DNA from 2 places in the Rossellomorea sp. y25 genome. Region 2 is predicted to be linked to the other one. Evidence: a T-box and tRNA genes for the amino acid it is inferred to sense, from the RefSeq annotation. Region 2 holds a T-box; the other holds one or more tRNA genes.
The links. A T-box is a leader RNA that pairs with one kind of tRNA and senses whether it is charged. The one in region 2 lies ahead of proS (proline--tRNA ligase), so its partner is inferred to be a tRNA-Pro.
Positions count from the first base shown of each region.

Region 1: it has a tRNA-Pro gene. The T-box ahead of proS (proline--tRNA ligase) is inferred to sense a tRNA for this amino acid. The anticodon was not compared.

Region 1 is NZ_CP145886.1:3,695,509-3,702,114, reverse strand. Features, by position in the region: rRNA gene AAEM60_RS18710 (23S ribosomal RNA) at 1-1,356, shown strand, start outside; rRNA gene rrf (5S ribosomal RNA) at 1,530-1,646, shown strand; tRNA gene AAEM60_RS18700 (tRNA-Val) at 1,656-1,731, shown strand; tRNA gene AAEM60_RS18695 (tRNA-Thr) at 1,757-1,832, shown strand; tRNA gene AAEM60_RS18690 (tRNA-Lys) at 1,862-1,937, shown strand; tRNA gene AAEM60_RS18685 (tRNA-Leu) at 1,973-2,057, shown strand; tRNA gene AAEM60_RS18680 (tRNA-Gly) at 2,067-2,141, shown strand; tRNA gene AAEM60_RS18675 (tRNA-Leu) at 2,151-2,239, shown strand; tRNA gene AAEM60_RS18670 (tRNA-Arg) at 2,270-2,346, shown strand; tRNA gene AAEM60_RS18665 (tRNA-Pro) at 2,353-2,429, shown strand; tRNA gene AAEM60_RS18660 (tRNA-Ala) at 2,437-2,512, shown strand; tRNA gene AAEM60_RS18655 (tRNA-Met) at 2,588-2,664, shown strand; tRNA gene AAEM60_RS18650 (tRNA-Ile) at 2,669-2,745, shown strand; tRNA gene AAEM60_RS18645 (tRNA-Ser) at 2,763-2,855, shown strand; tRNA gene AAEM60_RS18640 (tRNA-Met) at 2,892-2,965, shown strand; tRNA gene AAEM60_RS18635 (tRNA-Asp) at 3,072-3,148, shown strand; tRNA gene AAEM60_RS18630 (tRNA-Phe) at 3,200-3,275, shown strand; tRNA gene AAEM60_RS18625 (tRNA-His) at 3,298-3,373, shown strand; tRNA gene AAEM60_RS18620 (tRNA-Gly) at 3,394-3,467, shown strand; tRNA gene AAEM60_RS18615 (tRNA-Ile) at 3,477-3,553, shown strand; tRNA gene AAEM60_RS18610 (tRNA-Asn) at 3,563-3,637, shown strand; tRNA gene AAEM60_RS18605 (tRNA-Ser) at 3,642-3,732, shown strand; tRNA gene AAEM60_RS18600 (tRNA-Glu) at 3,739-3,810, shown strand; gene glgB (1,4-alpha-glucan branching enzyme) at 4,633-6,495, shown strand; gene AAEM60_RS18590 (glucose-1-phosphate adenylyltransferase) at 6,512-6,606, shown strand, end outside.
Region 2 is NZ_CP145886.1:610,752-617,357, reverse strand. Features, by position in the region: gene AAEM60_RS03135 (LacI family DNA-binding transcriptional regulator) at 1-59, opposite strand, end outside; gene AAEM60_RS03130 (hypothetical protein) at 247-1,926, shown strand; gene AAEM60_RS03125 (GNAT family protein) at 1,966-2,526, opposite strand; gene AAEM60_RS03120 (hypothetical protein) at 2,555-2,704, opposite strand; gene AAEM60_RS03115 (hypothetical protein) at 2,810-2,983, opposite strand; gene proS (proline--tRNA ligase) at 3,079-4,509, opposite strand; T-box leader at 4,701-4,905, opposite strand; gene AAEM60_RS03105 (hypothetical protein) at 4,952-5,179, opposite strand; gene AAEM60_RS03100 (hypothetical protein) at 5,259-5,966, opposite strand; gene AAEM60_RS03095 (MFS transporter) at 5,991-6,606, opposite strand, start outside.

The DNA.
Region 1 (6,606 bases), 1.5 Mb from region 2:
CGAGCGAATTATAGTAGCGAAGTTCCTGATTCCACACTGCCAAGAAAAGCCTCTAGCGAGGAAAAAGGTGCCCGTACCGCAAACCGACACAGGTAGGCGAGGAGAGAATCCTAAGGTGAGCGAGAGAACTCTCGTTAAGGAACTCGGCAAAATGACCCCGTAACTTCGGGAGAAGGGGTGCTCTGGTAGGGTGCAAGCCCGAGAGAGCCGCAGTGAATAGGCCCAGGCGACTGTTTAGCAAAAACACAGGTCTCTGCGAAGCCGTAAGGCGAAGTATAGGGGCTGACGCCTGCCCGGTGCTGGAAGGTTAAGAGGAGTGCTTAGCGCAAGCGAAGGTGCGAATCGAAGCCCCAGTAAACGGCGGCCGTAACTATAACGGTCCTAAGGTAGCGAAATTCCTTGTCGGGTAAGTTCCGACCCGCACGAAAGGCGTAACGATCTGGGCACTGTCTCAACGAGAGACTCGGTGAAATTATAGTACCTGTGAAGATGCAGGTTACCCGCGACAGGACGGAAAGACCCCGTGGAGCTTTACTGTAGCCTGATATTGAATTTTGGTACAGCTTGTACAGGATAGGTAGGAGCCTTGGAAGCCGGAGCGCCAGCTTCGGTGGAGGCATCGGTGGGATACTACCCTGGCTGTATTGAAATTCTAACCCGCGCCCCTTATCGGGGTGGGAGACAGTGTCAGGTGGGCAGTTTGACTGGGGCGGTCGCCTCCTAAAGAGTAACGGAGGCGCCCAAAGGTTCCCTCAGAATGGTTGGAAATCATTCGCAGAGTGTAAAGGCACAAGGGAGCTTGACTGCGAGACCTACAAGTCGAGCAGGGACGAAAGTCGGGCTTAGTGATCCGGTGGTTCCGCATGGAAGGGCCATCGCTCAACGGATAAAAGCTACCCCGGGGATAACAGGCTTATCTCCCCCAAGAGTCCACATCGACGGGGAGGTTTGGCACCTCGATGTCGGCTCATCGCATCCTGGGGCTGTAGTCGGTCCCAAGGGTTGGGCTGTTCGCCCATTAAAGCGGTACGCGAGCTGGGTTCAGAACGTCGTGAGACAGTTCGGTCCCTATCCGTCGTGGGCGCAGGAAATTTGAGAGGAGCTGTCCTTAGTACGAGAGGACCGGGATGGACGCACCGCTGGTGTACCAGTTGTCTTGCCAAAGGCATCGCTGGGTAGCTATGTGCGGAAGGGATAAGTGCTGAAAGCATCTAAGCATGAAGCCCCCCTCGAGATGAGATTTCCCATCACGTATGTGAGTAAGATCCCTAGAAGATGACTAGGTAGATAGGTCAGAGATGGAAGCATGGCGACATGTGGAGTTGACTGATACTAATCGATCGAGGACTTAACCACAAAGAGTCATTTTTTAAATGAACAACGATTGGTCGATACTTGGCTTTCTTGACATCAATTCTTTATCTAGTTTTCAGGGAATGAATTTTATAAGAAAATATAAAAAAAAGCCTTGAAAAAATATATCTACACGATATAATAATACTTGTCCTTAAAAAAGAGACAAGAAAATGTCTGGTGACAATGGCGAAGAGGTCACACCCGTTCCCATGCCGAACACGGAAGTTAAGCTCTTCAGCGCCGATGGTAGTTGGGGGATCTCCCCCTGTGAGAGTAGGACGTCGCCAGGCTTTATATTTGGAGGATTAGCTCAGCTGGGAGAGCATCTGCCTTACAAGCAGAGGGTCGGCGGTTCGATCCCGTCATCCTCCACCATTTTTCATTAGTGGGTAATTAATATGCCGGTGTAGCTCAACTGGTAGAGCAACTGACTTGTAATCAGTAGGTTGGGGGTTCAAGTCCTCTTGCCGGCACCATTTTGGTTTTGAATTTCATCTTTTGAGATGAGCCATTAGCTCAGTTGGTAGAGCATCTGACTTTTAATCAGAGGGTCGAAGGTTCGAGTCCTTCATGGCTCACCATTGATTTTTGCATTAGCAAAATATCAATCATACATGCGGGTGTGGCGGAATTGGCAGACGCACCAGACTTAGGATCTGGCGCCGCAAGGCGTGGGGGTTCAAGTCCCTTCACCCGCACCATTATATTTCGCGGAAGTAGTTCAGTGGTAGAACACCACCTTGCCAAGGTGGGGGTCGCGGGTTCGAATCCCGTCTTCCGCTCCAGAAGATTTTGCCGGGGTGGCGGAACTGGCAGACGCACAGGACTTAAAATCCTGCGGTAGGTGACTACCGTACCGGTTCGATTCCGGTCCTCGGCACCATTGATTTTTCGGAAGGAAACGACATATTTTGCGCCCGTAGCTCAATTGGATAGAGCGTTTGACTACGGATCAAAAGGTTAGGGGTTCGACTCCTCTCGGGCGCGCCATATTATCGGGAAGTAGCTCAGCTTGGTAGAGCACTTGGTTTGGGACCAAGGGGTCGCAGGTTCGAATCCTGTCTTCCCGACCACTTCTTTGGGGCCTTAGCTCAGCTGGGAGAGCGCCTGCTTTGCACGCAGGAGGTCAGCGGTTCGATCCCGCTAGGCTCCACCATGTTTTTTTACGAAAGTAAGATAAACTTCATTGGTTTTATGAAAGTAAAAAAATATTTTTGATATTATGTTTCTTGGCGGTGTAGCTCAGCTGGCTAGAGCGTACGGTTCATACCCGTGAGGTCGGGGGTTCGATCCCCTCCGCCGCTACCAAAAGGGACCTTTAGCTCAGTTGGTTAGAGCAGACGGCTCATAACCGTCCGGTCGTAGGTTCGAGTCCTACAAGGTCCACCAAGTACCATTTTTATTACGGAGGAATACCCAAGTCCGGCTGAAGGGATCGGTCTTGAAAACCGACAGGGGTGTAACAGCCCGCGGGGGTTCGAATCCCCCTTCCTCCTCCATATTTACTTTTATGGTGAATTCCTTACTCATATCGTCGCGGGGTGGAGCAGTTCGGTAGCTCGTCGGGCTCATAACCCGAAGGTCGCAGGTTCAAATCCTGTCCCCGCAATACCATTTTTGACTTAGGATAGGGTAATCCTTGATGAGTCACGCATGGATAGTTATTTTCGCTATCGCGAGGTAATGAAACCTATTTTGCTTACGCAAAAAGCTTTGGTCCGGTAGTTCAGTTGGTTAGAATGCCTGCCTGTCACGCAGGAGGTCGCGGGTTCGAGTCCCGTCCGGACCGCCATTTTCTTTAAATAAGATTATGGTTCATAATTAAATATTTTACTCTAAGTAAGGCTCAGTAGCTCAGTTGGTAGAGCAATGGACTGAAAATCCATGTGTCGGCGGTTCGATTCCGTCCTGAGCCACCATTTTCTATTTGAAGACATTATGGCGATTGTGGCGAAGTGGTTAACGCACCTGATTGTGGTTCAGGCATTCGTGGGTTCGATTCCCATCAGTCGCCCCATACTTTCTTATTTAAATACCGCGGGTGTAGTTTAGTGGTAAAACCTCAGCCTTCCAAGCTGATGATGAGGGTTCGATTCCCTTCACCCGCTCCAATTATTTATGGGCCTATAGCTCAGCTGGTTAGAGCGCACGCCTGATAAGCGTGAGGTCGGTGGTTCGAGTCCACTTAGGCCCACCATTTCATTATTCCGCAGTAGCTCAGTGGTAGAGCTATCGGCTGTTAACCGATCGGTCGCAAGTTCGAATCTTGCCTGCGGAGCCAATATGGGGAAGTACTCAAGTGGCTGAAGAGGCGCCCCTGCTAAGGGTGTAGGTCGGGCAACCGGCGCGAGGGTTCAAATCCCTCCTTCTCCGCCATATTATGGCCCATTGGTCAAGCGGTTAAGACACCGCCCTTTCACGGCGGTAACACGGGTTCGAATCCCGTATGGGTCATCTGAAAAAAGACTATCATTTTTGATAGTCTTTTTTTTTGTACAAAGTAGTAGAATTAGTGGTTATTTTATTAATAATAGAAGAAAAAATGACTAAATGAAGAGAGTTAATTGAATATGGAGGCAGATCGGGACTAAAATAAGCGGTTTTACAAGAGAAACGCATGCTTCTATTTCTCTACGAAGGATATATTATCGACTTCTCCACATATATTATCGACTTTTCCCAATATATTATCAACTTCTGCACTTTTCTTTTCAGATCCAATTTTTCAATACAATAAACGGAGGATGGGAACATTCAGTCAGTGATCATCGAAAAGTAAATGGCATCAATCACCTCTTAATCTCTTCATTAAACTTCTCAAGCTCTTCAATAAACCCAACCTCCTTTAAAGACTAAACTATGAATGCTCCCTCCTTAATTACCCATCCGGGACCATTAGAACATGTTTCATTCACCCTACTAATCACCATAAGCATGCAGGCGCCTGATGCATAACGCCTTCTCAATCACTCCTTAATTCGACACCGCCATCCTTCTCACAATCAGCCAGAAACGATACAAAATACCGGAATCCTTCTGCATTTTCTGCAAATTTCACATTTTTTAATTAAAAAACTTTCGACAAATTCCGCTATGAATTCAACATGATTCCCCTATGTTCTTCCAATGTAAACCTTATCATTTAGTAAGACTTTCCAATAGTGAACCATTTTATCAAATGTATGTAGGAAATTGTCGTAATTGAGCGACGATAATAAAGAGGATTTTGATGAACTTGAAAGAAAGTAGTAAGTAGATTGAAAAAATGTAGGTGAGATGATGAACGCAATGACCATATCAGATTATGATGTTTTTTTGTTTCATGAGGGAAATTTGCAGCAGGCCTATCAGTTTATGGGTTCACATGTGAGAAGAGACTCTACTGGAACCTATACAGAATTTTGCGTTTGGGCACCGAAAGCAAGACATGTTTCATTGGTTGGATCTTTTAATCATTGGAATGGAACAGGGTATGAACTTACGAGGCGGAATAACGAAGGTTTATGGACAATTCGCATTGATGAGAATCTATCGGGAGAAACGTATAAGTACGAGATTACGACTCCCTCAGGTTCAAAGAAGCTGAAGGCGGACCCCTATGGGTTTGCTTCTGAGAAGCGTCCAAATACTGCAAGCGTCGTGTATGAGCTGCAGGGGTTTTCATGGGAGGATGAGGAGTGGCTTGAGCATCGAGCCAGTTCGACGGTCTATGACAAGCCTATGGCAATTTACGAAGTGCATTTAGGCACATGGAAAAAGAAAGCAGGGAAATTTCTTTCCTATAAGGAATTAGCACAGCAATTAATTCCCCATGTGAAAGAACAAGGATTTACACATATTGAGTTGCTTCCTGTCACGGAGCATCCGTTTGATCGTTCTTGGGGGTATCAAGGTACTGGTTATTATTCTCCGACTAGTCGCTATGGCTCACCTCATGAATTGATGGCGTTCGTGAATGAATGTCATTTACATAATATTGGCGTGATATTGGATTGGGTCCCGGGTCATTTTTGTAAGGATGCTCACGGGTTATATGAATTCGATGGTTCGTTTGCTTATGAGTATGGAGAGGAAAGGGACCGTGAGAATTATACGTGGGGAACGGCGAATTTTGATTTAGGTAAGGGAGAAGTGAGAAGCTTCCTGATTTCGAATGCCCGTTTCTGGATGGACCTGTATCATATTGATGGATTCCGGATTGATGCAGTGGCCAATATTATTTACTGGGCTAACCAGGGAGAGCTTGCTCCCAATGAAGGAGCCATACAGTTTTTGAAAAACTTGAATATGGCAGTGTTCGAGTATGATTCTTCGATTTTGATGATTGCAGAGGATTCTACAGACTGGCCACAGGTGACGTCTCCTGTTCATTATGGAGGACTTGGCTTTAATTATAAGTGGAATATGGGATGGATGAATGACGTCCTTAAATATATGGAAACAGACACGTCTGAAAGAAGGCATGTGCATTCTCTTATAACATTTTCATTGTTATATGCGTACTCAGAGAATTATGTGCTTCCCTTTTCCCATGATGAGGTGGTACATGGGAAGAAGTCATTATTGAATAAAATGCCAGGTGATTACTGGCAGAAATTCGCTCAATATCGTCTGCTCCTGAGCTATATGATGGCTCATCCAGGGAAAAAGCTTCTGTTTATGGGAAGTGAACTTGCCCCGTTTTCAGAGTGGAAGGATTTAGAGGAAATAGATTGGCATTTATTGGATTACGAACTTCATCACAAATTCAACTCATATTTTAAAGAGCTTATGCATTTATATAAAGGTGCTGAACCATTATTTCAAATGGATCATCGTTCAGAGGGATTCGAATGGGTGGATGTGGATAATCGAGAGCAGCAGATTTTCTCTTTTATCAGAAATGGGAAAGAGAAGGGGGATCATCTTGTGGTGATCTGTAATTTCAGTCCTCGTGTGTATCATCAGTATAAGGTAGGAGTCAATAAGGTTTCTTCTTATGAAGAGATTTGGAATAGTGATGATGAACGATTTGGTGGTTCACATCAGGTGAATCCTATGCCTCTTACAGTGCACAACGAGTCCTACCATGGAAGAGAAGGATATGTGGAAATGACGATTCCACCATATGCAGCCGTTTATTTAAAACCAATAGATTGAAAGGGGAGAGAAAAAGATGGCAAAAGGTAGATGTGTGGCCATGTTATTAGCAGGTGGAAAAGGGAGCCGTTTAAGCTCATTGACGAAGAGTCTGGCGAAACCAGCCGTTCC
Region 2 (6,606 bases):
ACACGCTGTACCGTCTTCCGAGACACCCCCGCAATCCTCGCAATATCAAATATATCCATAGACTCCTCCTGAATGGTTGCTTTCTTTTATTATACCGAATGATGCTTAGGTTGGATATATAGCCATGATCGGACGATCGATCCACCCAATCGAACACTCAGTCAACGCTCCTAAAAACAATTGAAACCTCCCCACCCCCTCATCCGTATATACACTATAAACAGAAGCACTTGAAAGGGGAACACTATGGGAAATATATTACTATTTTCAGTCATTGTCGGATTGGTCATGGCCTTACTCGTCGTACCGATGGCAATCATGAAAAAGCAGAATAAAAAAGAGGGGTATCCGTCATTTGCAGCACTGTCCGGAGCCACTCTCCTGATCACGACGATCATTGTATTCGTCTTCTATTACATGACGAATCTTGATCAGAACTTTACGAGCATGTGGATCTTGCTCATCGTAGCTGCAGGATTCGGCGCCACACTTGCAACCGGGACCGAACGAATGGTGAAGGGCGCATTGTTCCTTGGAAGTCTCCTCATCGGGGCTTACTTCCTGACTGCCTTTGTCTTCAACGCCGATCAGAAATTTGAATCAGCGAAAATGGAGGTAAAAACGGAAATCGAAGCGTTCGATGAGAAGGAAACGCCGGCAAGCGTCCCTCCACAATTCGCCCGTAACAAAATGAAGAAAGCATTCGGTCAGGTTCCGAATACGAGTTACTATGAGCTTGGACGACTGCAGATTCAAAAGGTCAATGGCGAGTACGTCTACATTGCACCGGTTGAATTCTCCGGATTCTTTAAATGGTTCAAGGGGGATGAAACACCTGGTTACTTCACGCTAAGTGCCACCGATTCATCAGCAAACCCTAAATTCATTAAAGAGGAAATGGTCTACACACCATCTGCCTTCTTTAATAAAAAGATCGAGCGACACATCCGCTTGAACTATCCGAAGCAGATCTTCAATGGTGATGTTCAGCTTGAGGTCGATGACGAAGGAAAGCCATTCTATATTCGAACGTACGGTGAGTTCATTTCTGCACGAAATGGATTTGAAGCGAAAGGAATCGTCATGGTAGATCCAAAATCCGGTGATACCAAGTCATACAAAATCGATGACGTACCGGATTTCATTGACGGCGCGATTTCACCGGAAACCGTCAGCCTCCAAAACAGTTATTTCGGTAACTACGTTCAAGGATTCTGGAACAGCCGCTTCGGTAAATCAGACGTCAAGCTTCCTTCAGATGAAGGGACCGAAGCCAATGTGAGCCCTATTTTTGACGAAAATGGTGACATGTACTACTTCACCGATTTCACCTCGCCAAAAGAAGGTGTCGATTCCATGCTCGGTTACTCCCTGACGAACTCAAGAACGGGAGAAGCGACATTCTACACAGGAAATCTTGAAGAATCCTACATGGATTCACAAGGAGCCCTACAGATCATCCAGAAGAAATTCATCGAGAAAAAATGGGACGGCGAAATGCCGGTGCTCTATAACTTCTACGGAGAAGCAAGCTGGCTGACCCCGGTGCTCGATGCGAATGGTTTCTTACAAAACTACTTCATCGTCTCGGCAGCCAACCCGGAAATATCAGCCTATGCGGGCACACCAAACCAGGCATTGAAGCAATACAAAACCGCCCTTCAACGAGGAGGCGGGAGCGTTGACGGCAGCTCAAAAGCCGAGGAGAAACAGACAAATGGTACAGTCGTCCGGGTCTATAAAGAAAAGACAGGCGACTCCACAGTCGTATCATTCTTACTCGACAACGGCAACAACTATATCGTCTCCTCCGAAAACAGCTTACTTGCGATCTACCTGAAGGAAAATGACAAGGTGAACGTGAAGTACATGGATACAGGGGAAGAATTCCTGCCAGTGAAAGAACTGACCATCGAAGGATTATAATAAAAAAACGATGAGGGCTCATGAGCTCTCATCGTTTTTTTATGATTCACCGGCATTCACATAATACACCAGATTATCCGTCCACTTCCCAAACTCATAAATGAATCCTTTCCGCGTGCACTCATACTGCATGCCGACACCTTCTGCAAGGCTGATCGATGGCGCGTTATCGAGATTGATATGGGCCTCGATCCTGTGGTAATTCAATTTGACAAAAGCCAGCTGAAGGGCTGCCTTCACAGCTTCTTTCCCGTAGCCCCGGTTCCAGTAACGATTATGTACCGTGTAACCGACCCTTCCCCAGTTAAAGTTGTACCGCATCAGAGTGGAGAAGTCGATGGTCCCAATATTCGCGCCACCTTCTTTCAGAAAGATCCCCAGAATATAGACCTGGTCCCGATCGATCATTTCATCATGCTTCAGAAGCATCTCCCTGAACCAGAACTCCGTGCACTCACTCATGTCCTGATAGCCAACATCATATTTATGCTGGGATGGGAGCCTGTTCAGGTGTTCCCTTAACCAGTTTTTGTAATCCCGGTTTACAAAGGGTCTGATGACCAATCGGGGTGTTTCGATGATTAAGTCCTTATATTTCATCTTTGCCCCTCCCTTTCGTTTATATAAGTCATTTTTCTTCTAATTTTGATTGTATCTTCTTTAGCCATTCGATCTGCTCACGCTGGCTTTCTACCAGTCTGCTTGTTTGCTTCTCAATGGTGACTGTTATAGACCATAGCGATAGCACTAGGACCAAAATGATGACAAAAGCCCCCACTTCCCTCACCCCTCATACGTTTAATAGTATCAACCGGCCATTTAGATTGGTAGTTTTTTTTCATAAAAACGGAAGGCGTTCCTCTGAGGAGAAACGCCTTAGTCATTACTTATCATTATTCCATTCTTCCTCTAATTCCCTCTCGATTTGCTCATCGGATAAGTATTCTTCATCCATTTGCTGCACATGCTCGGTGATCCGGTTGAGCTTGGTATGCACGACCCAAAGGCTGATTACCACGAATACCATAAACAAAACGATGATGAGTTCAAAATCCATATAATCGACGCCTCCTTTACCTATGTTTATTAATCAAACACGATAAAAAGACGACTTTTGTAAGAAAAAGGACGGAAGAACCAGTCTTTTGTCTCTTAGTACGCTTTTGCCCAATATACTAGGTGTTTCGCACCTTTTTCACAGCACACACACGTATCGGACACCTGCACCTGCTCAAATGGCATACATCGTGATGTAGCACTCGTTTCTTCTTTGATCTTGTCTTCGCAGGCGCGGTCTCCACACCACATGGCTTTGACGAATCCACCTTTCTCGTTCACCGTCGTTTTGAATTCTTCAAAGGTTTTCGCTACCGTGGTTTTTTCTTCACGGTGAGCTCTCGCTTTTTCTAAAAGATTGTGTTGAATGTCCTCTAGAAGTTCTGTGACTTTCCCCTCCAGCTCTTCCATGGCAACCGTGATCTTCTCACCCGTATCTCGTCTTGCTAAAATCACCTGCCCGTTCTCGATGTCCCGTGGACCGACCTCCAGGCGAAGTGGGATTCCCTTCATTTCATATTCATTAAACTTCCAGCCCGGCTTCTTATCACTCGCATCGATGTCAACGCGGGCGATGGAAGCAAGCTGACCTTTTAGATTATAGGCAAAATCAAGGACGCCTTCCTTGTGCTGGGCAATCGGCACGATCATCAGCTGAGTCGGTGCGATTCGTGGAGGAACCACCAGCCCCCGGTCATCCCCGTGAACCATGATCATCGCACCGATGATGCGGGTCGTGAATCCCCAGGACGTTTGCTGCACATGCTGAAGCTTTCCATCACGGTCCGTGAATTGAATGCCGAATGCTTTCGCAAATCCATCACCTAAATGGTGGGACGTTCCTGATTGCAAAGCCTTCCCGTCATGCATCAGGCTCTCGATCGTATACGTATACTTCGCACCGGCAAACTTTTCTTTTTCCGTTTTCTGCCCCTTGATGACCGGGATCGCCAGCAGCTCTTCACAAAGCTCCGCATACACCTCAAGCATTTTCACCGTTTCATCATGTGCCTCCTGGTCCGTTTCATGACACGTATGTCCCTCCTGCCAGAGGAATTCCAATGTTCTCAGGAAAGGACGGGTCGTCTTTTCCCAGCGGACCACATTGGCCCACTGGTTATAAAGCTTAGGCAGATCACGGTAGGAATGGATAATGTTTTTATAGTGCTCTCCGAACAATACCTCGGAAGTCGGACGGACACATAGTCGTTCCGCCAGCTCCTCTTCCCCTCCATGGGTCACCCATGCCACTTCAGGCGCGAAGCCTTCGATATGATCCTTCTCCCGTTGCAGGAGGCTTTCAGGTATGAAAAGTGGCATATACACATTTTCATGCCCTGTTTCTTTTATTTTCGCATCAAGGGCATCTTTGATATTTTCCCACAGGGCGTACCCGTAAGGTCTGATGATCATCGACCCGCGGACGCTTGAGTAATCGATCAGCTCCGCCTTCGTCACGACATCCGTATACCATTGGGCAAAATCCTCATTCATGCCCGTAACATCTTTTACAAATTCTTTTGCCATTTGAAAGCACCTCTTATTTTTAATTGGATTGGTTTAGTTATCAGCGAAATTTTCATTTTATCAGCGAAATACCGGATTTATCAGCGAAATTTTCGTTTTATCAGCGAAATTTTCGTTTTATCAGCGAAATACCGGATTTATCAGCGAATCGCCTGATCGACACCCATAAAACAAAAAAAGCCCTGCTTCTCATCAGGGACCATTTCTGGCGGTACCACCCTGATTCAAAGCAAAGCTTTACACTCATTCCATGATAACGGTTTCGGACCGCTGATATCTTCATTCGATACAGAACTTAGAGGCAGGTTCAAAGGTTCATCTATAGGAGCTTTTCACCAAAACGCTCCCTCTCTATAAAGACAAGATCCCTTTACTGATCCTCGGCAATGTTTCACATATTTTAGATGATTATATATAGATTTGATGGGGGTGTCAATATTTGTTACAAAGAATAAATTCTCTCCATCTCCCGACTAAAGAAATCATTCCCATTCCTCTCATCAAAATCTCCGGCGATCTCTTTCGCAATTTCACTCATCACATCAATGGCAAATCCCGGACGATGACCGGCTTCCACAAGCTTACGGTGAAGGACAATCGCACTCATATAAAAGTAAAACAACCCGTAAGGATCCTTCCCGCTATCCGCATACTCGATGTGACGCTCCAATACTTTAATTCCCCTGACAGGTTCCGTTAAAGCAAGAAACCGGATATGTTCGGAAGCTTCGACTAAAAAGTGTGGCTTATCATAGATGAAAAAGTATCCTTCTGACTGATAGCGCGAGGCTTCCTCCACCAAGATAAGGCAAGAGCAGCTTACTATAGGTCAAGTGGGGAATTTCACCACATGTCACTTCTTTTGATAATAAAAGCATTTCAATGGGGCGGGCTTTTTCCTTTTCCCCGGTAAAATAAAAATACTCAAGCTGTGTCTGATATTCACAGGCTTCACAGTCTGAAAGCGAGTCTCTTTCCGCTGTCATCCACTTTTGATAATACTCTTCCGCTTCCTCTACATTCCCTGTTTTCAACGCACGTTTATGCTGATGCTGGTAAAAGGGGCCTAGACTGTAGCCATAACGGTCATACGCTTCTTGAAAGTCACTGAAAAAGGCATCTAACAGTTCCGTGTCAATGCCGGGCATCTTCACCAGATGCTCCGCCATCCATTTATAGATCCAAAAGAGGCTTTCCACCCAATCCTGCAGGCTCTCTTCATTATCTAAAAAGAAGCCGTTGCACCACTCGAAATGATCGAATAATTCCTCATACTCCCCAAGATAGTTGACGGTCCTCATGATCCCGAACCGGCAGCAAAACTCCTTATAGAGGTCCTTTTCTTTCTGAGCAATGGACAACAGATCCTCTAAATCGTTCCATTTCTCATAACTTGCTTCTTCCTGGCCCATCAACTCTTCCCACCGGTCCCAGTATTGATCAGCCGTCATCTTCATCCACTGACCCCCTTTGTGCCTTTTTTATTTATTATAACATTCAGAATTACGTCTTAACTGTTTTTCCCAATAATTCCTGGTAGAGCTAATATACAAAATCACTGTAACCCCAAGCATGATCATCGAACCCGCAATCACAACAAATCGAATCGACACCAACTCGGCTCCCACTCCAATAAGCACCGTGGAAAGGATGACCAATACCCCTTCCAGCAATCCATAAATACTGCCTACCCGCCCCATGATCACAGCGGGAATATGTTCTTGATAAAAGGTTTCAAACCCTGTCGTCGCAAAGGCCAGGGCAAATGATAAAACAGCAAACCCAATCGCCGCTAATAAGAAACCTTCTGAGAAAGAATAAATCAGATATCCTCCGGAAACGAGCAGAGAACCAAATCCCATCAGATGCATGTGATGGAGCTTATGGGAAAGGGACGCGTTCAGGATCGACCCCAATACAAATCCACCACCTGCAACGCTTACAAGATATCCATACGTACTGTTCGAAAGCTGCAATACCTCTTTAGAAAATGCGGCCTCAAGGGAATCGATGGCTGCCGTCATCACAAGCAGAATGCTGAACAAGACGTAAAGAACCATCACATAAGTAGCGCGCCGGCTGAACCTCCACACCATC